DNA from 3 places in the Paenibacillus sp. T2-29 genome. Region 2 is predicted to be linked to each of the others. Evidence: riboswitches for the same ligand, from Rfam matches in the RefSeq annotation. Region 2 holds a riboswitch; each other region holds the start of a gene.
The links. Region 2 has a riboswitch for cobalamin ahead of cobJ (precorrin-3B C(17)-methyltransferase). Riboswitches for the same ligand answer to the same signal wherever they lie in the genome.
Positions count from the first base shown of each region.

Region 1 (8,151 bases), on a different contig from region 2:
GACCGGTAGACGGGATAAAAATTGAAAAGCCGCAGCAACAGCCTGACGTTCACTGCTCATAGCTTATATTCCAACTGTTTAAGTTCTACGGGGATACCCGCCGTTACTAAAAAAACTTCATCACAAAGACGGGCAATCCGCTGATTCATAATCCCGCTCAAATCCCGATACAGCCTTCCAAGCGGATATTCTGGTACAATACCGTCACCGACCTCATTGGTTACGATGACAAGCGATCCCGGATACTGTTCCACAGCTGTTGCCAGTTCATCCATGGCGGCTCTGGCGACAGTTTCACCGTCCTCGCCTGCGGCCAGCAGTACGTTCGACAGCCACAGGGTCAGGCAGTCGACCAGCACCATAGACGCAGGCTGCGACGCTTGAGCGTTGCCAAGTTGACGCAGCAGCTCCGGCAGCGCCTGCGCTTCCTCCAGCGTCTGCCAGTCATACCCGGCAGAATCGCGCTGGAGCCGATGAAGAGCGATGCGCTCCTTCATCTCCACGTCATAGGCTTGGGCCGTTGCAATGTAGCAGGCGCGCGGCGCGCGCGCCATGCATAATCGCTCGGCAAAGCCGCTTTTTCCGCTGCGTGCCCCGCCGGTCACGAGCGCCTTCATCGCTGCGCGGCTCCCTGACCGTCCGATACGCCTGCATCGGCAAAGGTCGCCATTTCGCGCATAATGCGGCACGCCGCATCAATCAGGTGCAAGCTCAGCGCACCGCCCGTGCCCTCCCCGAGCCGCATGTCCAGATGGAGCATGGGCTCCAGCTTGAGCTGGCGAAGCACCGCTGAATGTCCGCGCTCGTCCGAGGCGTGCGAAGCAAGCACGTACGCCGCGCTTGCAGGCGCAAGCGCGCGTGCAGCAAGGGCAGCCGCGCCGGAAATAAAGCCGTCCAGCACCACTGGACAGCGATGTGCGGCTGCGCCGAGGATGACGCCTGCCAGGGCGGCAATCTCCAGACCGCCAACCTTGGTCAGCACGTCCAGCGCGTCATTGGCATCCGGCTGATTCACATCCAATGCGCGGCAGACAACGGCTATTTTACGGGTAAGACCCACCGAATCTACACCCGTCCCCCGGCCTACGATAACTTCCGGCTCAAGCCCGGTGAGCGCACATACAACAGCAGCACTGGCTGTCGTATTTCCAATGCCCAGCTCTCCAGTAACGAATAGCCGTGTACCACCTTTAACCGCTTCTGCTACAGCTTCAGCTCCGGCCAAAACTGCTTGTTCCGCTTCCGTACGCAGCATGGCTGGCCCTTTAGCCATATTCGAAGTGCCCATGCGCACCTTACGATTCACCAAATCCGGGTGAGAAACATCCGCATTCACGCCAACATCTACTACCTGGACATCAGCGCCCGCATGACGTGCCAGCACATTAATTGCTGCGCCGCCTGACAGCATGTTATACAGCATTTGCTGCGTAACCTCAGCTGGAAAGGCGCTAACTCCCTCTTCACACACACCATGATCCGCAGCCATGACCATCACCGTTTTACGATCAAATTCAGGCTTGTCCACACCAGTAATTCCTGCTAACTGGATGGCCAAACTCTCCAGCTTTCCAAGACTTCCAGGTGGCTTCGTTAATTGGTCCAAATGTGCTGAAGCTGCCGAAGCCGCCACTCCATCCGGCTGGGCAATGCTATCGATCAGCTGACGCAGCTTGTCGTTCATATCTTCCACTCCCTGCTCTTTTTTTAGTATGTTCCCATTCTCCTATTGGTCTGCTGTAGACGCAGCGCTTCTGCGCAGCAAGAGCTGCGGCACACCGCTATCGGGATGCGGAAGCATCACAGGCTCAACACCATATACACGACGAATCCGGTCCTCTGTTAGCAAATCCGATGAAGTACCCAATCCTTCAACCATTCCATCCTTAAGTACAAGCAAATTATCGCAAAACTGTGCCGCCAAATTAAGATCATGCAGGACAGCAATGATTGTCACGCCCGTTTCTTGGCGCCATTCTGCCAGCAACTCCATAAATTCAAGCTGATAGCGCAAATCCAGATAGGTCGTAGGTTCGTCCAGCAGCAATACCTGTGGCTCCTGTACCATCACCTTTGCTAATGCTACACGCTGTCGCTGTCCCCCACTCAAGCGGTCCAATGTTCTGTCGGCCAGTGAAGTTAGACTCAATCGCGCTAGGACCCGATCCGTAATCGCCTCCACATCAACTCCCTTTTCCCTGCCTAGCCAGTCCTGATGAGGAAACCGTCCCATTTCTATAACTTCTCTGACGGTGTATCTCACTGGAGGAATTCCCTCCTGCTGGAGTACGGCTACAAGTTGGGAAAGCTCTTTTCTGCTGTAGCTACCGACCTTTTTACCATAGATATGAACACTTCCAGAAGTGGGCTGATCTACGCCAGAAAGCAGATGCAGCAACGTCGATTTTCCACTCCCATTCGGACCAATGATCCCCCACCAAGCTCCTTCGTCTACGTTCCAGCTAATATTCTTCAACACATGGAACTTTCCATAAGCACGGGTCAGGCCTGCTACCTCTAGCGCCCGATCATACACCTTCTGTAATTCACTTTGTTTGGTCACAACAGATCCCCCCTGCGTAGCTTCTTGTTCCGGTACAGGAGATACGCGAAGAATGGTGCCCCAACAAAGGCCGTCATAACGCCCAGAGGAATTTCCATTGGGGCCAACAACGTGCGAGCCGCCGTATCTGCCCAAGCCATAAAAATAGCTCCACCCAGTGCAGATAACGGAACAATCATCCGGTAATCGGGACCTGCCATCAGACGAATGATATGAGGCACAACAAGTCCAACAAAGCCAATGACTCCACATACCGAGACAGCGGCAGCTGTCAGCAAGGTAGATATGATCAGGACAGATAGCTTCGTCGCATCTACATGAACCCCCATATGAGCCGCTTGACGTTCTCCCAAAGCCAGAATATTCAGCACCCGTGCCCGGTTCCATAGAAACACCAGCCCAACGATCACGTAAGGTAAAAGAATTCCCGTATATGACCAACCTCGCAGACTGAGACTTCCCATCGTCCAGTACAATATTTCATTGACTGTTTCCTTCGACATGGCTGCCAGAAAAGAAACAATGGCTCCCCCAAAAAATTGCATCACCACACCTGATAAAATGAGGCTTTGGGTCGGAATTTTCCCACCTTCACGCGCCAACGTCAACACCATCCACAGCGTCAGCATGCCGGTTATAAATGCAACTAGCGGAAGCGTCCATATACCCACAAATGAAAATTGAAGCCCCCAATAAATCAGTACTGCTGCTCCGACCGAAGCTCCCGAGGATACCCCAAGGGTATACGGATCAGCCAAGGGATTACGCAACACACCCTGAAATCCGGCTCCCGCCAGCGCCAGCGCTGCTCCAACCAACATTCCCAGTAACACCCGTGGCAATCTGACCTTCAAAATGATCTGCTCTGAGGATGTATTCCAATCCGGTGTAAACGTATCACCTAACCACGGTAGGTGGTTGATCAAAATACCTGTGATTTGGCTGACCGGAAGACTGACCGAGCCGATGCCAAGACAGAGTAGCAGCGTCAGCAGCAGCAAGACAAGACCTGTCACCCCAAAACCGATCAGTCTACGGTTCATTTGAAAATTTCAGGGTACACGCCCTTAGCCACTTCCTTGAGCCCTTCCGTTACGCGTGGCCCCGGACGACTGATCAAATTATCATCCACGGCAAATACACGATGGTTACGAACAGCCGATATTTGATCCCATCCACTACGAGCTTTAATGATATCGCCGAGGGTCTGGCCTGTTTTGTCGTCCTTCACACTTTTGCTGTACAAAATCACGTCAGGGTTTGCAGCTATAATATTTTCCTCACTGATTTGGTACCACCCCTTCTGCGTAGCACCTACATTTTCACCACCTGCTAATGTAATCAGCTCGTCCATAAACTCGCCTTTACCCACTGTCCAGCCTGGTGAAAACTCGACGTATACCCGCAGCTTCTGCCCTTTGCCGATATTTTTAACTCCTTCTTTCACTTCTGCTACATCTGCTCTCATCTTGTCAGTCACCGCTCTCGCTTCTTTCTGATGATCGGTGATTTTCCCATACAATTCGATGTTAGCTATGACATCTTCAACTGTTTTCGGTTCTGTTTTAAAAATCATAATTCCCATGTCACGCAGCTTAGTCGTAGCCTGTTCACTAAGTGAAATCCCTGCAAAAACAACTTCCGGGTTCGCAGCAATGATCGCCTCTTCGTTCGGTTTCATAATACCGCCCATTTTAGGCTTTTTCGTAGCTGCCTCCGGGTAATCAGAGTAGTCGGATACACCAACAATTTCCTTATCCAGTCCGATAGCGAACAGCGCCTCGGTTTCTGCCGGGGAGACGGAAACGATCTTATCCGGTGCTTTTTTAAATGTAAATTCCTGTCCTGTTGCATCCTTAAGCGTTAGCGGGTAAACCGTTTTGCCCGGAGGCACTTGTGCGGTTACGGTCTGTCCCGGCTGCTGTGAAGAAGCTTGGCCCTCTTTATTTTCTGCATTTTTTCCATTTGCGCCACATGCACTCAGCCCAACTGCCAATATCAGCGCCAATAGACCTGTAGTCCATACCTTTATTTTTTTTCCTGCCATGATTTGCACCCCTTCATACATAAATCGTTAAGAGCGTTACTTGAACTTCATCCGATATTTTCTCATTCCAGCCTTCTTTTCCTATCAAAAACCCCCGCATCCTCATATCAGGACACAGGGGTCACGTTAGCACAGATCGTGCGCAGGCGGGCAGCTTCTTTCCGCATGGACAGTCACTGCGAACACGTCATCCTTTCCTCGAAGGATTATGGTGACAGGCGGACGGGCAGGTATCCTGACTTATGGAAAATGCATGTCCTGATATTCTTTCATATGCTTGGCGGCACATAAAACAGGGCTAATGAGCATGTTTCCATTTACAGTGGCGGGACCGCGTCGGACTCACACCGACTTCCCTTTTAACAACGCAATAAAGGAAAGCAAGTTCCTCACATGGCGCCGACCTCGTCTGCTGGATATTTGATGTAGTGGTAGTCAAGCCGTTCTTTTACTTGATGATTATAGGTTAAAAAGAGTTAGCTTACAACCCAAACAGTCGCTTTATTCGCCTTGTTTAACCTAATGAGAAAGCAATCTTGCTATACAATTGTGCGGTCCTATCAACCTTAACTGAATCCTAAATGCTTCTCCCGGCTTCGGATTCAGACTCCAAAAATCATGGCCAGGCATAAGCATACAAGCCAACTGACGAATTACACCACCATGCGTGACAATCAAAACAGAGGGCGGCGCAGCATTCGACTCCATTGGCTGAACCTCCAAAGCAATGCGCCACGCAAACAGAGAGTCTAGGAATTCACGCAGACGATTCACAAAATGAATCCAAGGCTCTCCTCCAGGTGGGGTGAATTGTTGCGGCTCATCAATCCAAGCGCGATACAACGCCACATCCTTAAGCATGTCATACGTTTTTCCATCCCACTCACCAAAGTGAAGTTCTCGCAGACGTCGTTCCATGATAGGAGGCATAGCAGAGAGGGAACATTCAGACGTCAATGCTGACTCCGGCAAAATGATCTGCAAGGTCTGGCGACATCGCAACAAGTCGCTGCAATAGATTCGAGCAAAGGAATGTCCTTGCAATTTTTTCTGTAAAGTCTTTAACTCCTGCTCTGCTCCCGACAGCAAACCCAAGTCGGCATGTCCCAGATATCGACGTTCCTTATTCCATAAGGTCGTGCCATGACGAACTAGCACGAGCTCCATGTCCCACTGCAGATCTTCTTTAGCATCATTCGGCTTACTAACCTGTTGTGAGTTCGGACTTGGTGCACTTTCTCGCACTCTTTTTCCTTCTGTATCTTGTTTCAAAATCGTGTCACTCCTCACTGCATCCATCCCAAGGCAAAACACCCTGCAGCTCCCATCAAACACAATCCTACAAACATAGTGGATACGGCGAACATCAGCCGGATCGTATGCCGGATATCCTTCGACTCCAGCGGTCGTATCCCTTCGCCCATATATGCCCGAAAGGAGCGTATGCCGTGATACACATTATAGCCACCGAGACGAATCCCTAGGGCACCTGCCACCGCTGATTCGGGAAATCCGCTATTTGGGCTTGGATGCAGACGGGCATCCCGCTTGATTGTCCGCCAGCTTCTTGCAGCATCCAGCCGATACAACCACGACGCTATCACTAGCATAACTGCTGTCATGCGAGCCGGAATGTAGTTAGCTACATCATCCAGCCGTGCCGAGGCCCAGCCTAAATGCAGGTACTTTTCATTTTTGTAGCCAACCATTGAATCGAGGGTGTTTACGGCACGATATGCCAGTGCCAAGGGTGCTCCCCCGATCAGGGCATAAAAAAGCGGGGAAATAATGGCGTCCACGATATTTTCAGCGACCGTTTCGACGGTACCGCGCACAATTTCGGGCTCGTCAAGCTGCTGCGTATCCCTTCCGACAATCATGCCTAGCTCCCGACGTGCCGCAGTCAGGTCATTCGCCTGCAACGCTCGGTATACTGCCATCCCTGCGTCCTTTAGACCTTTGGAAGCAATCGTAGTTGCAATCAGAACAATTTCTACGACGACAGACAACCACGGGTGAATCCAGGCAAGCACACGCAACAGCCCCCAGGCAAGCACAAAGGAACCCCCAGCCACAATAAACGGAAGCAGTATGCCCGCACGTTTCAGTCCTCGGTCACTGCGGACCTTACGGCGAATCGCTTTTTCCAATGCTGAAATGGCATGTCCCATCCCGATGACTGGATGCGGCAACCATCTCGGATCACCGATTAGCCTGTCCAGCAGATAGGCTGCCATGATAACCAAACTAACTATCACGCCGCTCCTCCTCCAGCACTTCACTCAGTGCAGACAGCAGCATATTGTTGGCTTCGGCGTCCTTAACCGCAATTCGAAAATGGCTCGCTGACAGTCCAGGATACATGGCACAGCTACGTATAAGAATCCCGCGTTGTCCAAGCGCCTGCTGAATAGCCGATGCACTCCACGTTCCCGGCGCCCTTGCTAGCACGTAATTGGCTTCGCCGGGAACGACACCACAGCCCCATTCCGCCAAGGCAGTCAGTAAGCGACTGCGCTCCGTAGCAATCAGTTCCTGTGTGCGGCGCTCATAAGCTTGCCCACTTCTCAAACACGCCTCTCCAGCCAGCAACGCCAGTCCATTAACGCTCCAGGTCACCTGTTTGGCCGTCATTTGCCGGATATAGTCCGGATGAGCAATCGCATAGCCCAATCGTAAGCCAGGAATGGCATAAAATTTGGTCATCGATCGGAGCAAAATCACATGAGGATAGCGATCCAGCACAGGCAATAATGAGATTTGCCGTTCCAGTGGGATAAAATCAATAAAGGCTTCATCCACCACCAGCACAGTACCCGTTCTGCCAGCCGCCTCTGCTAGTTCATATAGCTCCTGCTCACCATATTGTACACCGTTTGGATTATTCGGCTGCCCAAGGAACAATACATCTACCTGCTCCATGAGCTGAAGGATGTCCTCCACGTCTGCCTTCCATTGAAGCGAAGCCTTCCCGTATACCCGATGGATCTCGGCTCCGAATTTGCCAGCCAGCTCGGCATATTCCGAAAAACACGGCTCCACTGTACCCACACGCTTGGGAGCCAGCCCTAATAGCAAGAGCGCCATGCTTTCAGCCGCGCCGTTACCGATGCTTAGCGACTCGGGTGGAACCTGCAGCCGCCGTGCCAGCATATTTTTAAAATGGCGGTGTCCAGGGTCTGGATAGCGAATCACCGTGTCCAATGAGCTTTGCAGTGCCTCAAGCACCTCCGGTGGCGGACCGAGCGGATTAATATTTGCACTAAAATCCACAAAATCCGCAGCAGCTCCACCAAATGTCGCGGCAGCCGTCTCCCTGTCCCCCCCATGACCGTAAACCTCTATCATTGCCTCTCATCCTTTCCGGCCGTTTCCAATCATTTAGATCCATTATGAGGCTGCTTTTTGCGTCCCGTCAATGCAAATGAGCTTTTGTACATGGCTCACTTGGGTTACAATAGAGGGAGGCACACATAAATTACACAGTTTATATACGGAGGAATGGACATGCTGTTCATCGACAACCAGGGCATACACGATC
Region 1 covers NZ_JBREVE010000002.1:233,034-241,184, forward strand. Annotated here, with positions in the region: gene cobS (adenosylcobinamide-GDP ribazoletransferase) at 1-60, opposite strand, end outside; gene cobU (bifunctional adenosylcobinamide kinase/adenosylcobinamide-phosphate guanylyltransferase) at 57-617, opposite strand; gene cobT (nicotinate-nucleotide--dimethylbenzimidazole phosphoribosyltransferase) at 614-1,684, opposite strand; gene ACU1JV_RS06795 (ABC transporter ATP-binding protein) at 1,727-2,563, opposite strand; gene ACU1JV_RS06800 (FecCD family ABC transporter permease) at 2,560-3,606, opposite strand; gene ACU1JV_RS06805 (ABC transporter substrate-binding protein) at 3,603-4,610, opposite strand; cobalamin riboswitch at 4,819-5,033, opposite strand; gene ACU1JV_RS06810 (histidine phosphatase family protein) at 5,130-5,882, opposite strand; gene cbiB (adenosylcobinamide-phosphate synthase CbiB) at 5,897-6,868, opposite strand; gene cobD (threonine-phosphate decarboxylase CobD) at 6,858-7,958, opposite strand; gene ACU1JV_RS06825 (lipoate--protein ligase) at 8,118-8,151, shown strand, end outside.
Region 1: another riboswitch for cobalamin. It lies ahead of ACU1JV_RS06805 (ABC transporter substrate-binding protein); the one in region 2 lies ahead of cobJ (precorrin-3B C(17)-methyltransferase).

Region 2 (8,151 bases):
TATCACAATTAGCCGTAACCTTACCGAACAAGCCTTCATTAGCTCGCTCCAGCACCAGCTCAACCAATTGAGGATGGAAGCCAAAATATCCGCCCATTTCCACTTGTAATGCAGGGTGAGCCTCAGCAAATTCCTGGGTCATTTCTTCGATGCGCTTAATCAGCACCCCCGTGAACAGAAAATACGGAAGCACGATAATCTTTTTGGCCCCCAATCGTACACAACGCTCCAAGCCATCGGGAAAAGAAGGCTGCGTCACACCGATAAAGCTGCTTTCTATCCATGTATAAGAAAGCTTCTCCCACAGCATACGGGTGATTTTGAAAAAGTCACTGTTCGCATCTGGATCGCTACTTCCGCGTCCTAATACAAGTACCGCTGTCTCTTCGTTGGATACCTCGGCAGATGCCTCCACCGTGCTATGCATCCCCGCTGGAACGGCAACCGGACGGGTCTCTTTCAAGCGGTCCAGCAGTATGCTAACGATTTTCTCGTGAACGCCAATCGGGCGTCCGTATACAAATTCCACCTGCGGATATTTTGTCTTTGCCCGATCAATAGCCATCGGGATATCAATTTTGGCGTGCACTGCTGCGAACAAAATAATCGGAATAAGAACGACACGTGTCGCCCCTTTCTCCACACACGCCTGTACTCCTTCGGCAATACTAGGGCGTGCCAACTCTAGGAAACAGGTCTCTACACACGTACCTGGCGCCCGATCTGCCACCGCCTGTGCAAATTCCAGTAGTTCCTGATTACCCTCTGGGTCCCGACTTCCATGTCCAACCAACAATATTGCATCCACTGCTGTTTGTTCCTCCTCATTTATAGGGATAGTCTACATACGCCCTATTTTATATATATGCTTGTATCCGGTTCATCAAGCCTACAAACCTATTAATCACCACAAACCGCGTTCACTTCTACTGTTGCCGGTGAATCTTCATGCCGGAAACCCGCAACGATGCCTACACGTTTGAAAAACTTATGAAAACGCTCGTTCGGATGCCCTTTTTCCTTGTATTCAGCGATAATATTCTCCACGATGTCCGTAATCTGATCACCTGGAATCCCTTCCGCTACGGGCTGAGCGGCATGAGCATTACGGCCAAATTTTTTGCCGCCGAGGAAAAGATCATATCCTCCCTTGCGGTAGACAATTCCGATATCCTCCAGCACCGCTCCATAGCAGGCCATGCCGCATCCGTTCAAAGCAATGCTCGTTTCCTTGGGTGCCTGTAATCCGCCGAGTACAACCTGTAGGTGCTCAGCCACAGGCACAGCGTCATCTTTCTCCATATTGCAGAAGTCGCACGCCTTGACCTTAAACACATCGCCGAGCGGCATGACAATGAATCGTTCATCCCGCAGCCGACCGACCAGTTCCTCAGGGTCTAGGCACGGCACGCGCAGCACGATCTGATGATCTGGCGTGTATTCCAGCTCGCCATCATCACCCGCTACCTCGGCGAGCAGTGCCATCTGCCGAGCAGTGAACTTCTTGTTTCCCACGCCAGGGGAAACCCCCACCTCAAACAGCGCAGGCTTGCCAAAGCCGCCTGACGCCTTCGCAGCCGCAGCTCCTGCTCCGGCCCCTGCTGCCGTTCCAACGGCGCTCTGGGCGGTAGGCGCTTGCCCGCTCCAGCGAGCGTTGGCTTCGCCTGGCAGCTTGCCGCCAACAGCAAGACGACCGAGCGCCTCTGCTGCCAGCGATGCTGGGGTCGCCCCGGTTTGCTTCGCAGGCGGCACCTGTACAGCAGCCATCGCTTGCGGGCGTGCCTGCGTGGCAACCGCAGCACCGCTCGCGGAAGGCCCGGTAGGCGCAGTCAGAGCTCCGCCTCCCTGCGGTGCATCCAGCGCGCGATCCTCTTGCGCGCCCAGCGACCACGGCTCCGCTTCCGTGCGAAGCCGCTGATGCGGTTTGAGCACCTGTTCGGTCGCGTCCAGCGTGTATTTACGCTGATAGCCGCGTGGAGTCACGATTAAGCCGTCATACACTGTCGTCGAGGAATTGCCGATGATTACGGTCGTCAGCATCCCGATATCATGGTTCAGCATATCTTCCAGCGTCGTCACAATAACCTGCTGACGTTCACGATAAGCACTCTTCACCAGCCCAACCGGAGTCTGCGGATCACGGTAACGAAGCAAAATGGACTGCGTCTCCACAATCTGGCGGGTACGCCGACCACTACGCGGGTTGTATAATGCAATCACAAAATCAGCCGAAGCCGCAGCTTCTACACGCTTCACGATTGTTTCCCACGGGGTCAGATGATCACTCAGACTGATCGTGCAAGCATCATGCATAACTGGCGCTCCCAACAACGAAGCACAGGATTGAATAGCCGAGATCCCCGGCACAACCTCCACCTCAACCCCGTCCTCGCGACGCCAGCCTTTTTGCATCAGCACTTCGTACACCAGACCTGCCATGCCATAGACCCCAGCATCTCCACTGGAAATGACGGCTACCTTCTTGCCCATCTCTGCTTGGCGAACCGCCTCCTGCGCACGGCTCACTTCCTCTGTCATCCCTGTGCGTACAATCTCCTGTCCGTTCAACAACGGACGGATCAAATCAACGTAGGTATTGTAGCCGATAATGACCTCACTTTCGGCCAGCGCATCCAACGCACGTTTTGTGATATGTTCCATATCTCCTGGTCCAAATCCAATCACCAGCAATTTTCCTAATGGGCTCATCGTGCTCCTCCTATCATCCTTTTCAGGGCAGCTATACTATCTATTTCAATAATTTGTGGCATCCTGTAACTCGAAAAAACCCCATCCTGCCCGGATGGGGTTCCTATGTACGTATCTCTCTCATCAGACGAAACAGCGTAAGAGGACAGTCTTGTCTTCCTCCAATCTGCCGTTGTTTTCCATCTGTTTTGTTTGCGCTTCAAACGCTGCTACACGTTCATATCCACGCAAGCCTGTAACCAACATGGAAAAAGCAACGTGTGCCTGATTTCCTGATTTCGTACACCCATCCTCTCCGCGAAGGTTAACGGTGCATACAGATCAAGGTAGGTCTCCTGGCTTGGCATCAACGGATTCTTTCGTCTTCCCCGTTTTGTACGAGTGACCATTTAAAAGAATCCTCTTCCTTACAGTGGCGGGACCGCTCGGGACTTGCACCCGATTCCCTGTTACCCTTTGCTCAACCGCAAAGGCACCTTGTCTGTCCGCTATTTGATTATGGGTCTTATCATAACCTTGCCTCAATCAGTTGTGCAAGCACGAAAAAAGCTTTATTTCAAGTTCTCTGCCTTATTTTTCAGCATATGCAGCAATTCATCCGGGTCCGCAGAGATACTCAGTAGTGCTGGATGATCAGCTCCGGTAAACCCTTCCTGCACGCTATGACGTACCATTTCTATCAACGGGTCAAAATATCCATTCACATTCAGCAGCCCAATGGGCTTGCGATGTATGCCAATTTGCGCCCAGCACAATACCTCGAACAACTCCTCAAAGGTTCCCAACCCACCCGGAAGGGCTATAAACGCATCGGCCATCTCGCTCATCGCCGCTTTACGTTCATGCATGCTTGCTACCTCAATAAACTCGGTAACTCCCCGATGAATGATCTCTGCATCGAATAATAGGATGGGCATAATGCCGGTGACCTGACCGTCACCCGCCAGTAGTTCATCCGCCACCTTACCCATCAGCCCCCTGCTGGAGCCACCATAAATTAGACGGATATGCTGGCGAGCCATAGCTTCACCCAGCTTGCCTGCGGCCTCAACATATACCGATGAATGTCCAGGTCTGGACCCTGCAAATACACAAATAGAATTCATAAACGTCTCAGCTCCTGTCCTCAATATCATGCATCGAAACTTATTCATTATATTAGATAAATATTTTCGCTATAACAAAAAACTTTGTCGATGCATGTCCAACAAAAAAAGATAAAGACCTCGTAGGCCCTTATCTCTATTTTACGCTTTATTAGTAAATATAAGTTCATTTTAGCTTACTGCATTATCATTTCTAGCTCATTTCAAATGACCGTTCACGCTTTTCAGACCACAGCCATGCACCGAATCACTATGTTCAAAATATTTGCCCAGCTCCACCATCATCGCACCCATGCGCTCTTCAGTTGGAAACACGATTCGTTCAATCCCTTCTTCCAAAATGGATTGTGCGGTCACCTTGCCCACCGATACAGCAATTACATCTTCACGAAAAGCTTCCAGTAAATCCTCAAATCGATTTTGCTCTCTGGCATATTGGGCCAAAAATCGGATTTGCGGGCCACTCGTGAACGTAACGGCATCAATCGTACGGTTTATAACATCATCTAGTAACGCCTGCAATTTTGCTTCTTCAGGTGGGATATGCTTATAAGGAAGTACTTGGCGGGTCACTGCGCCCTGCTCATCCAGCCACTCTACCAACCGGGGGGCCGGGTCTCCATGCAGTTGCAACAGCACTTCCTTCCCCTTCAGATCATATGGGGCAAAGGCCCGTGTCAATCCGATCAAACTTCCGTCCTCGTCCCGTACTGCTGGCGTAAAGCCACGCTTTTTGAGTCCATTGACCGTCTTGTAGCCCCGTGCTGCAATGTTGGAGGATTGCAGCAGCTCTATAATCTGCTCGGCCACGCCCATATCCTCCGCCATATCGAACAGAGCATCCAGTCCCATACCGGTCGTGAAGATGTACCAGTCCGGAGGGTTCTTCACCCATGATACAACAGCGTTGCGCAGCTCGATATCATCTAGAAAAACAGTCCCCTGGGCCGGACGCTCTACTGGCTCGCCCCCCATCTTCATAACTAGCAGTGCCATTTCTTCTGCTTTACGGGGACCGGCAAGAGCGACTCTCTTACCTGCCATGCGTTGTGCCATGCTGTTGCCTCCCTTGTAGAAGTCATATTTCTTTCTACCAAGTATACAATCAGAGAGGCAAAACACAAATAAGAATTACTTTTTCGATAAATATAGTAATCTTATAAGTGGGTGTGTCCTGTTTCGCTTTCCTGCTGGCCTTCTTTCTGATCACTTCTATCCCTCTCCCTACCAGATGAGGACTTATCATCGTTGCCACTCCCTTTAAATTTGGGCCGTAGCAACATCCACAGCAAGAAGGGCATGAATACAAAAAAAATGACCATCACCGCAGTCCATTCCCGGCTAAAATCATAAATTTGTACGATATTGGAGAACAGCATAAACGAACAGACATAACCTAACAAACCTACGGGCCAAACCATCAGACTCCCCCAGACATGGGCAAACATACGCTTTACCGCCAAACTGGTAACGTACAGATCAACTCCAATCTTCGTAAGAAAGGTGGGTACGGTCAGTGCTGCCACGAACAAGTCGAACCGATCCAGGAAGTCCGTTAGCTGCAACTGACGCACCAGTTCATACGATGGATAAAACAGTCGTGACAAGATAGGAACTCCAATCACTAACTCCGACAGCAACACCAGCATGATCAGAATAGCGGTTCCGAGTAAATGCCCAAACCATGCACTACGTCCATTATAGCTCTTCCCAGAAATCACAAAGGGAACGATCATGATATCGGCCATATATCCGAGCATGCGCCAGCTACCCTTGATCACTCCATCTACCTCCGGATGTAAATAGGGTCTCAGCATTGAAAAATCCATATTACCTCCAAAAAAAAGCGGCATAGTCAACAGCGTCACAATCAACAACGGGACAAAAATCTCGGTCATATTGATGAGTGTACTCATTCCACCTTTAACCATAAATACCATAGTCAATAGCACAATAAGAGATACGACCACAATCGGAGTCAGCGGCAAAAGCACCACCTCCACCAGATCGGTAATAATCCTCAAATCCCGCGCAAAAATGATCAGGAATAAAATAAGGTAAATTGCAAGCAGTAAACGCCCCAGCACAGGGTGAGAGCTTACCATCGCCTGCATCAGATCCTGATCAGGAAAGCGCCGCTTGAGTCTCAACATCGCCCAAATCGGCAAGCATAGCACAATAGCCGCAATTACACAGGTCCAGTAGGCATGCTGATTCGCGTGATCTGCTGCCTGCGCTGGAGCATGTATAAGAGTAATACCGACCTCCATTAATATACCAAGCAGCACAATTTGTCTGGTTGTGAACTGTTTCATGCAGGTACATCCTCCTTTTTCCCGCAGGCATCCATTACACGATTTACAACGCGGTGGGGAGCCACATGTCAATAAATCGGGTCAGCCAAGTAGCCACATAAACAGTGCTCTTCGTCGATGTGCCGTAAATCCAGATACCAATGCTAATGACATACAGTACGCGGGAGACCCAGCGATTGACGGCAGGTGCATTGCTAATACGTTTACGGTCAATCAGATACATGAAGAGCATAGCCAGCAATAAAGGTAATAGAAATACTTTATTCATTCTGGATTTGCTCCTTTTTGACCCCGAATGGTTTGGTGACCGCACCGATATTCTCAATATGGACGACCGGATCTATGGTGACCTCCACCTTGGGATACAATTGCTCCCACTGAGGTTTAATCCGTTTCCACTCATCCGGGTGATTCGTAATTATAGCCCGGCCCAAGCCAAGCACGTCTGAATGATACTTTTGCTGGATTTCCTTGACGGCCTCTCCCAGCTCCCTCTTGATTTCCTCGACCGTCTGCTGCTCCAGCCACTTCAAATTTTCCTCTCTGGAAATATCGAAGCTCGTCTCATTTTCCTTCACATTCCCATTGCAGTTCATATGAATAGTCATTCGAATTTCGTTCCCCCGAATAAAGGGCTTGATATGGACTTTATTTTCGATGAGATGCACAGATATGTAACCTCTACCTTTGGGAGGGGGGATAAAAATTTCTGTTTCCTTGGCTTGCTCCATACCCAACAGTAGAAACCGGCTGAGGTGATTATCAATAACCCCTGTTAACCTGTCTTGTCGAAAGACAGCCAGTCCATCGACCTGAATATTTGTCTTCTTGTCTTTAAGACTATCAGGCCCATTCTTCACCAGAGACATTACCGGCACTACCGGATCAATGCCTTCCAGCAGGACGGAATTCATCAGCAATTTAACGGAACGAGGGTTCTTCATATAGGAAAAGTTAAGCTCACGCACCATTTCCGCTGGATATTGCTCAATCGGAGCATCTGCCTGAAGCATTTCCATCGCTGACCCCTTTGTGATAACAACAAGGGAAGACAGGCGGTTCTGCGGAATACGTGCAATGACATCCATCATTTTGTTAATCCCTTCTCGTGCCAGCGTCTCCCCGAGCAGCAGCACCCGTCGATGAGAATAATTCAGCGTCCGCGAAACCTCTCGCTGTTCCTCAGTACTTGCTCCCCGAAAGCTTGGACCTGTTTTGGACTCCAGGTAGTAGGACTTCGTACCACTTGTACCTCCCCCTCCTCCTGTGCTGCCCGAAGATCCGAGCTGTCCGGGCAGAGCAATTTGCATCGTTACCCGGTATTGATCGCCTTCCTTATCAAGCCCGGTACCCATCACAAAGGCCACATCATTCACTTCACGACGATCCCAACATCCTCCCAAAAGAACAGAACAAAGCAGTAGACAACAGAGTACAGCTGCTTTACGCATTTGCTGTGTATTCGATGTGGGCTTCATCACCATCCCTCCTCGGTTTTAGGCGATCCATTCATCTCTTTCTTCGCTCGTTTGTTGTTGTCTTTACCAATCCATGAAGGACGTTTGGTCAATTTCCACCAAGGTGCACGGACGATAATATCCTTTTGATCCATATGGTTGTACGGGCTATATCCACTCATATAAGGAACACCAAACGATGTTAGCTTGGTTAGGTGCGTTGCAATCAGCGTTGTCGCAATAATGATGCCAAACAATCCAAATAAACCAGCCATCAGCATGATTGGAAATCGCAGTAGACGAACCGTAATGGCAAAATTAAAACGCGGTATGGTAAACGAGGCAATACCTGTGAGCGACACAACAATGACTATTGGCGCCGATACGATCCCTGCCTGTACTGCGGCCTGCCCAATAACGAGCGCGCCCAGGATACTGACGGCCTGACCGACCGTTTTGGGGAGACGAATCCCAGCTTCTCGCAACGCCTCAAAGGAAATCTCCATCATCAACGCTTCCACCAGTGCTGGAAAAGGGATGGATTCCCGAGCCGCCGCAATACTC
Region 2 covers NZ_JBREVE010000004.1:76,452-84,602, forward strand. Annotated here, with positions in the region: gene ACU1JV_RS13110 (sirohydrochlorin chelatase) at 1-808, opposite strand, end outside; gene cobJ (precorrin-3B C(17)-methyltransferase) at 901-2,709, opposite strand; cobalamin riboswitch at 3,018-3,203, opposite strand; gene ACU1JV_RS13120 (LOG family protein) at 3,261-3,815, opposite strand; gene ACU1JV_RS13125 (uroporphyrinogen-III synthase) at 4,014-4,871, opposite strand; gene ACU1JV_RS13130 (GerAB/ArcD/ProY family transporter) at 4,973-6,130, opposite strand; gene ACU1JV_RS13135 (hypothetical protein) at 6,174-6,398, opposite strand; gene ACU1JV_RS13140 (Ger(x)C family spore germination protein) at 6,391-7,608, opposite strand; gene ACU1JV_RS13145 (spore germination protein) at 7,608-8,151, opposite strand, start outside.

Region 3 (8,151 bases), 230 kb from region 2:
TTTGGTCGGACTTACGGATATTGTGAAGGAAGCAGGAGCGGAACTGGCCGGAGTCGGCTGTGTAATTGAAAAGAGCTTTCAGGAAGGCCGCGGGTTGTTGGAGCAAAGGGGCATTGCCGTACGTTCTCTTGCGCGTATCGCTTCCATGGCACCGGGCGAAGTCCATTTTATAGAGGAAGCTGGCATGGTGATTCCTCCCGTTAAGGAGAATGTGGGATGTTAAGTAAACAAAAATTATTTGCGCTGGGCTTCCAGCATGTCATGGCGATGTACGCCGGAGCCATTGCTGTTCCTCTGATTGTAGGGGGAGCACTTCACCTGACGCCAGCCCAGATGGCCTATCTAGTGGCTGCTGATCTATTCACTTGCGGGATTGCTACGTTATTACAGATTATGGGCACACGCTTTTTTGGAAGTAGATTGCCTGTCATTTTGGGCTGTACGTTTACGGCAGTAGGACCCATTATCGCAATTGCTTCGACCTCAAATCTGGCGACAGCATACGGTGCCATCATTTTGTCCGGTATATTTGTGGTGCTTGCGGCACCGCTATATGGCAAACTGTTACGCTTTTTCCCAACAGTGGTTACCGGCTCGGTCGTTACGATTATCGGTCTATCCCTTATTCCGGTAGCGATGAACAATGTAGCGGGTGGTCAGGGCAGCGCGGATTTTGGACAGCCGCGTAATTTGCTGCTGGCACTGGTTACACTACTGGTTATTCTGCTTGTCAATCGAGTAGCTAAGGGCTTTTTACGCTCGATTTCCGTGCTTATTGGTCTGTTCGCAGGTACTGTAGTCGCCTATGCGATGGGAATGGTGCATTTTGCTCCCGTAGCGGATGCTTCATGGGTGAGTATTGCGCAGCCGTTTTATTTTGGCAAGCCAGAATTTAGCATTATGGCGGTATGCACGATGATTATCGTCAATATTGTCAGCATGGTCGAGTCTACGGGGGTTTATCTGGCAGTAGGTAAAGCGATTGATCAGAAGGTGGAACAAAAGCAAATCGTCAATGGACTTCGTTCGGAGGGGCTTGCGATTATGCTGGGCGGTATTTTTAATGCGTTCCCTTACACGGCCTTCTCGCAAAATGTGGGTCTGATCTCGCTGACTCGCGTCAAATCGCGTAACGTTATTTTTGCTGCGGGCGGCATTATGGTCGTTCTCGGTTTGCTGCCTAAGCTGGCTGCTTTGACGACAGTGATTCCTAACGCTGTGCTGGGTGGGGCGATGATCGTCATGTTTGGTTCGGTTGCTGCATCAGGTATGTCTATTTTGTCAGAAGTAGATCTGCGGAAGGAAAGCAATCTGCTGATCGCAGCATGCAGTATTGCTGTAGGCCTAGGCTCAGCTGTTCTGCCGCAAATGTTTGACCAACTGCCTAGCTTTGCCAAAATGCTGCTGCAAAATGGTATTGTATCGGGCTCGATTACGGCAATTGTCTTGAACATCGTTTTGGCAAGAAAACAGGGTGAATCGGTCAAAGGTGTAAATGTCTCGGAGGTTCCACAGAAGGTTTGATGAATAGGAAATAAACCAAAACAGCCGGAGAGAGGGGGTAGCCTCTTTTCCGGCTGTTTGGCATGGGGTTATCCAGAACTAGTTATTTATTAAGCAGCATGAAGTTATTGATAAACACCCTTCTTGTATGAAAATGGGGGATTGAGAACCTACTAGAAAAGTTTGCTAGAGTAGTAGGTGAAGGAGTGGTATAATCTACCTTATGGACTTTGAATAGTGGTGGATGTTTTCCGACCATGGCGCAGCTTCCCGAAAGGGGGTGAAGCCGATGGTCAACCTTGTGTCGTGCTACGATGTGCTACGTTGGATGGTTACGTTACTAAGCCTGGTGTTTAGTATTCGTAAGCTTTATCGATGGCTGCGTCGGAAATTTCGGAACAAGCGAAAACCCACCGCGTAATTAGGTTAGGCGCCTAACGGTGGGTTTAGCTAAGCATTTAGCGCGCCGTGGTGATCCACAGCCCTTCAAGTCCTAAGAGTCTTTGCCGTTGGAGCGGCGAAGGCTCTTTTTAGTATACGGATACGGTGGGTATCTCTATACCTAATTTTAGCACGTGAATTGCGTGCACGCAACGTTAAGACATACCCTCAATTGCGCGCAAGCAATGAAGAGCCATGGTCTTGATTCACACTATATCGTTCAAATTTAAATTATTACGCAACATTTGTTGACAAGCCAGTAGCAACAAAATAAGATAATCCTAAATCGTAATAAAAAGGAATAAAGGAAGAAAACAGGTGTGAACGGGACAACTCTATGTACGAGGTTTTGTTGAGACGATGTAGATAGTTGTTGAGCGTGTTCACTTAAAAGGGAAGTTCGGTAGATTCCGACACGGACCCGCCACTGTATACAGGCATCAGCAGGGTACTGCTGGAGCTTTCAGAATAGCCACTGGAACTGTGAGGAACCGGGAAGGCCTGAAAGATAAGCCTGGAGTCAGGAGACCTGCCTGTTTTGACATCACTGTCAGACCCACGGGATGCTGGGGAGGTGGTTAGGCGTGCTGCATACGGAATGTCTGAAACCGATCTGATCCCTTCTATGTTTTTGGAGTTGGCTTTGAGGTGAGTTTTGACATTTTATAATGAAAGCATTTCTGACTGCTGGTCAAGTGGTTGGGAATGCTTTTTTCGCGTTTTGCGTTAGGTTTATACGATATTTTACAAGATAGAGGAGGACATGTGGGATGATAGGCAATCGTAATAGGCGTTCATGGTTCATATGTACAGGATTGCTGCTGCTGATGGCAATTATGGCTCTTTCGGGATGCGGCACAGCCACGAAGACGGAGGATAGCTCAGGCAAGGGTGAGAATACGCCTGCACAACAGACTCCAGCAGGTAAAAAGCTGGTGATGGCGTATACGTGGAAACCGTCAGGCGTCGATCCGCATGGAGACAATAGCTGGGATGTGATGCGTTCCGGTGCCGGTGAGACACTCATTCGTTTGAATGAAAAGTTGGAGCCTGTGGCTTGGCTAGCCAAGGAATGGAAGCACGACAGTCCTAACGTGTGGACGTTCAGCTTGCAGGATAGGGTCACTTTTCATGATGGAAAGAGTATGGATGCAGCAAGCGTAAAAGCATCTTTGCTGCGCTCTATCGAGAAAAGTCACCTGGCGAAGGATTTACTGGATGTGAAGTCCATTGATGTAAATGGCCCGCTGACGCTGAAAATCACGACAAACCAGCCGAATGCAGCGCTGGCATCCAATCTGGCTGATCCGTCAACGATCGTGCTGGATGTGGCATCCATGAAAGATGAGCAGAGCTACCCTGCAATGACAGGTGCTTTTAAAATCAAAGCCTTTAACAAGGATCAATCCTTGGTCGTAGAGCGTTATGACGGATATTGGGGCGAAAAGGCACGACTGGCTGAAGCAACGATGGAATTCATTACGGACGGTAATTCGCGCCTGATGGCGTTACAATCCGGTGAGGTGGATGTAGCGACGGATATTCCGGTAGATAACGCAGAGGTACTAAAAAAGAACGACAAGCTACAAGTGCTGTCGGCTCCGTCCTTGCGTACCCATATGATTGTGTACAACATGGAATCGCCTGTGTTCAAGGATGCGACCAACCGTAAGGTGGTGGACAGTCTGATTCCGCGCGCATCCATTGTGAGCGCCGTCATGAGGGGCTTCGGTACGGAAGCAAGCAGCCCGTTTCCGAGTATTCTTCCCTTCGGTAAGATTGAGCGTAAAGCATTGAACGGAACGACAGAGCAGTTGTTGACGAAGGATGGCTGGCAGAAGGATGCCCAAGGCACATGGTCCAAGCAGGGCAAGCCATTCGAGGTTACGCTGCTGACCTTCCCTCAGCGTCCGGAGCTATCCGTCATGGCTGAGGTTATTCAGAGCCAGTTGCTGAATGAGGGAATCCAGGTCAAGATTCGCAAGGTGGAAAATATCGACGAGGCGTTGACCAAAAACGATTGGGATTTTGCTATGTACAGCATGCTCACGGCCCATACAGGAGAACCGCAGTATTTTATGGACATGTTCTACTCCTCTACAAGTGAAGCTAATGTAAGCCGTTATGCTTCCAAACCGCTGGAGGATATTCTTCACAGCCTGAAGTTGGCAAAGGATACCGCACAGCGTAATGCGGTAACACTGCAAGCGCTGGATATCATCAATACAGACTTGCCGCAGTCGTTCATTGTACACCCTGACAATGTGTTTGGCGTGAAAAAAGGGGTAGAGGGCTTTACGCCGCATCCGATCGAGTATTACTACATTACAGCGCAATCTGATATTGCGGAATAACGGGCTACGTATCCTATGATTCGTTTTATACTGGAACGTGTGGCGCAGCTGCCCATCATTGTATTCGTTGTATCCACGCTGACTTTTGTACTGATGAGGCTGGCCCCTGGTGACCCTGCCCTCATTTTACTCACCGCGCATAATGTTCCTGCTTCTGGGGAGGCGCTGACCGCGCTGCGAAACGAACTGGGCTTGAATGAGCCGCTTCATATTCAATATGTGAACTGGCTGCGGGATGTGTTCACGGGACATTGGGGAACCTCATATGTGTCCAAGGAGTCGGTGCTAAACGAACTGTGGAGCAGACTTCCCGCTACAGTGGAGCTAGCTTTGGCGGGCTTTGCCGTCATGACGGTGCTTACGCTTGGGATGGGGCTGGCTGCCTCGCTAAAAGTCAGCGGTCCACTAGATCGTCTGGGCAGGCTGTTCGCTTTGCTGGGATCGTCGATCCCTTCTTTTTGGCTTGGTTTTCTGCTAATCTATCTATTTTCCGTTCGCTTGGGCTGGCTCCCATCCATGGGAAGGGAGGACTGGACACATTTAGTACTCCCAGCGCTGACGCTTGGTGCAGGATTGGGAACGGTGCAAGCTCGTGTATTGCGCGCTCAAATGCTGGAGCTGAGTGACCGCAATTTTGTGAAGGCAGCGAGGGCTCGCGGTTTTTCCCGTATGCATATTCTCTTTTTTGAGCTATTTAAACATGCCGTTCTGCCAATGATTACGCTGTTAGGTACGAATCTATCATTTATGCTGGCAGGTAACGTCATCGTAGAGACCATTTTTTCATGGCCAGGGTTGGGCAAGTATTTTATAGATGCAATTACGCAGCGGGATTACCCGGTGATTCAGGGATATGTTATGTTTGCCGCATTTTTAATTGTAGGTGTTCAGTGTTTGGTGGATGTGGTCCAGACGGTGATAGATCCAAGGCTGCGTTTGCGTTAAGGGGGAAGCTGAAAATGAAAAAGATACGGCTTTCCTTTAGAGGAAGCTTGCTGACAGGGGGCGCACTGTTTGGCCTGATCGTGCTGCTCGGATTGCTGGCTCCATGGGCCGCCCCTCATGATCCTCTGCATGTGGACCTTCTGAACCGTTTGGCACCACCCAGCCGCAAATATCCTTTCGGTACGGATCATCTGGGTCGGGATGTGCTGTCACGGCTCATTTACGGAATTCGGTCGAGCGTGCTAATCGCGTGTGCGATTACGGTAGCAACGCTGTGTATTAGTCTGCCTACAGGCATGCTCATTGGTTATGTGCGAGGACGCGTGGATCAGCTGATTATGCGGGGAATCGACGGCGTACTGGCTTTTCCTGATATTATTTTAACGGTAGCGATTGTGGGTATTTTGGGGCCGGGTTTCGTCAACATGACCTTAGCGATTATTGCGGTACGGTGGGCGGGCTATGTCCGCTATATCCGTAGTTTGGTTCAAAAAGCTTGCCAGGAGGACTATGTACGGTATGCCCGTTTGTCCGGTAATTCACACGTGCGCATACTAAGGCGTTATGTATTGCCACAAGTATGGCCGCAATTGTTGGTTTATACGGTATGGGATATCGGACGCGTGGTGTTAATGATCGCTGGGCTCTCCTTTCTTGGACTGGGTGTACAGCCGCCCAAGCCAGAGTGGGGTGTGATGCTGCATGATGCAACCTCGTATTTTCAGGTGGCTCCGCATGTTATGATCTTCCCGGGTTTGGCGATTATGCTATTTGTGCTTGCCTGCCAGCTTCTGGGTGATCATTTTTCAGAAAAGGAGGCGGCGAAATAGTGGGGGAGCGACCAGTCACGGGGCGAAAGGACATAGAGCAAGCATACATGCAAAAACCGTTGTTACACGTGGAACATTTGGAGATTTGCCGTACAGGTGTAAGAGCCAGCGGAAGCGAAAGCAAACCGCTATTACGGGATGTGAACTTTTCCGTCTACCCAGGGGAAATTGTAGCCTTGACTGGGCCAAGTGGATGCGGCAAAAGCCTGACCGCACACGCAATCGCGGGTATGCTGGACCCCGGTGTTGGTGTTGCGCAAGGGTGCATCTACTATAACGGGGAAGACATTATCCCGTTCCATGAACAGCGCTGGCAAAGACTGCGCCGTGAGGAAATTGCCCTGCTCATTCAGCAATCGCTGAGCGGGCTGAATCCGATCCGTACCGTCCGCGCCCAGCTGACGGATACGCTTAGACTGAACGGGGGGCGCCTGATGCGCGCCCAGAAGGAGCTGGGGCAAGCTGATGCTGCCCCGTCCCACACTGCATCGCAGCCCCAGGGTGTGCTGTCACGGATGCGGCTGATGCTAAATCGTGTCACAGAGCTGGCTGGAGGCCGTACTATTCCAGGGCAGGAAGCCTATTTGTGTTCTCTGCTCCGCAAGGTCGGTTTTGCCGATCCTGAGCATATTCTGTCATCATATCCTTTTGAACTAAGCGGAGGTATGTGCCAAAGGGTACTGCTGGCTGCAATGTTAAGCTCTGGTCCGCGCCTCTTTATTGCCGACGAGCCTACTACAGCGCTGGATGTTATTAACCGCGACAAGGTTCTGGCCTTGCTTCTACAGTTGAGGGAAGATTTCGATCTCACGATTTTGTTAATTTCACATGATCGTCAGGGGATAAGCCGCATAGCAGATCGGGTGCTGGAGATGACCCCGGAAGGAAGGATGCAACCGTGATACTGGAATTGAAGAACGTCACCAAAGCTTACCCTGTCCGCAGACGGAGAAAAGGCTGGTTCAACACGAGACAGAGTGAGCAGCAGGCTATACAGAAAGTGAGTCTGGAATTACGACAGGGAGAATGCCTTGGATTGGTTGGAGAAAGCGGAAGTGGCAAAAGCACGCTGGCACAGTGTATCCTGGGGCTGGAGTCGTTGACTTCAGGGGAAATCTGGCTGGATCACCAGCCCATACATACTAGAAGGATGAAGGATATTCATTTGTACAAACGAATCCAGTTGGTTGCGCAGGACCCGGCCTCTTCACTGCATCCCCGTATGACCATTCAAGATATTTTGATGGAGCCGATCCGTAACTATTTTCCTGAGCGAAAAGTAAGGGCGCTGGATATCTGCCTTTCCTTACTGGAATCGGTAGGGTTGGAGGCTGACAGTCTGGGAAAATACCCTGCGCAGCTAAGCGGTGGACAAAAACAGCGGGTGTGCATTGCTCGGGCGTTGGCGGTTGAACCAGAAATCATCCTGTTCGATGAATCGGTCGCCAATTTGGATACGTCAACCCAGTCCTCCGTGCTAGACATGCTCAAAAGAATGCAGCTCGAACGCCAGCTGTCCTATCTTTTTATCACCCATGATCTTCAGTCCACCCGTACGTTCTGTGATCGTGTTGCCGTCATGGTTCAGGGAGAGATCGTGGAAATATTTGAGGATTGGGATGAAGAACTATTGAAGCATGAATACACGCGTGCCCTATTTCAAACATTGGCGGATTAATCCATAAATTTAATATTATACAAATTCAAAATAAATAATAGCTCTGCTTGCCGAATATTGTTGACAAAATATAATGTGGTACCTATTCTAAATATGATTATGATAATCATTATCACATATATAGAAAAGGGGAAATACATTGATGTCCGTTCGACACCGCAAGACTGCCACCCTTATGTTGGTGACACTCCTCTTATTATCCGTTATTCTGGGCTGCGCGAAGCAGGAGAACACACCTGCATCCACCTCTACTAACGGAGCTGCCAATGAAAAGTCGATCACGCTATCGTGGCCACGGGATATTGGTACAATGAATCCTCACGTATACAACCCTTCCCAACTTTTTGCACAATCCATGATTTATGAGCCGTTAGTCAGCTACAAGCAAGGAGGCAAGCTG
Region 3 covers NZ_JBREVE010000004.1:303,058-311,208, reverse strand. Annotated here, with positions in the region: gene ACU1JV_RS14155 (xanthine phosphoribosyltransferase) at 1-223, shown strand, start outside; gene ACU1JV_RS14150 (nucleobase:cation symporter-2 family protein) at 217-1,524, shown strand; cobalamin riboswitch at 2,292-2,495, shown strand; gene ACU1JV_RS14145 (ABC transporter substrate-binding protein) at 2,715-4,298, shown strand; gene nikB (nickel ABC transporter permease) at 4,314-5,243, shown strand; gene nikC (nickel transporter permease) at 5,258-6,073, shown strand; gene ACU1JV_RS14130 (ATP-binding cassette domain-containing protein) at 6,073-6,975, shown strand; gene ACU1JV_RS14125 (ABC transporter ATP-binding protein) at 6,972-7,751, shown strand; gene nikA (nickel ABC transporter substrate-binding protein) at 7,894-8,151, shown strand, end outside.
Region 3: another riboswitch for cobalamin. It lies ahead of ACU1JV_RS14145 (ABC transporter substrate-binding protein); the one in region 2 lies ahead of cobJ (precorrin-3B C(17)-methyltransferase).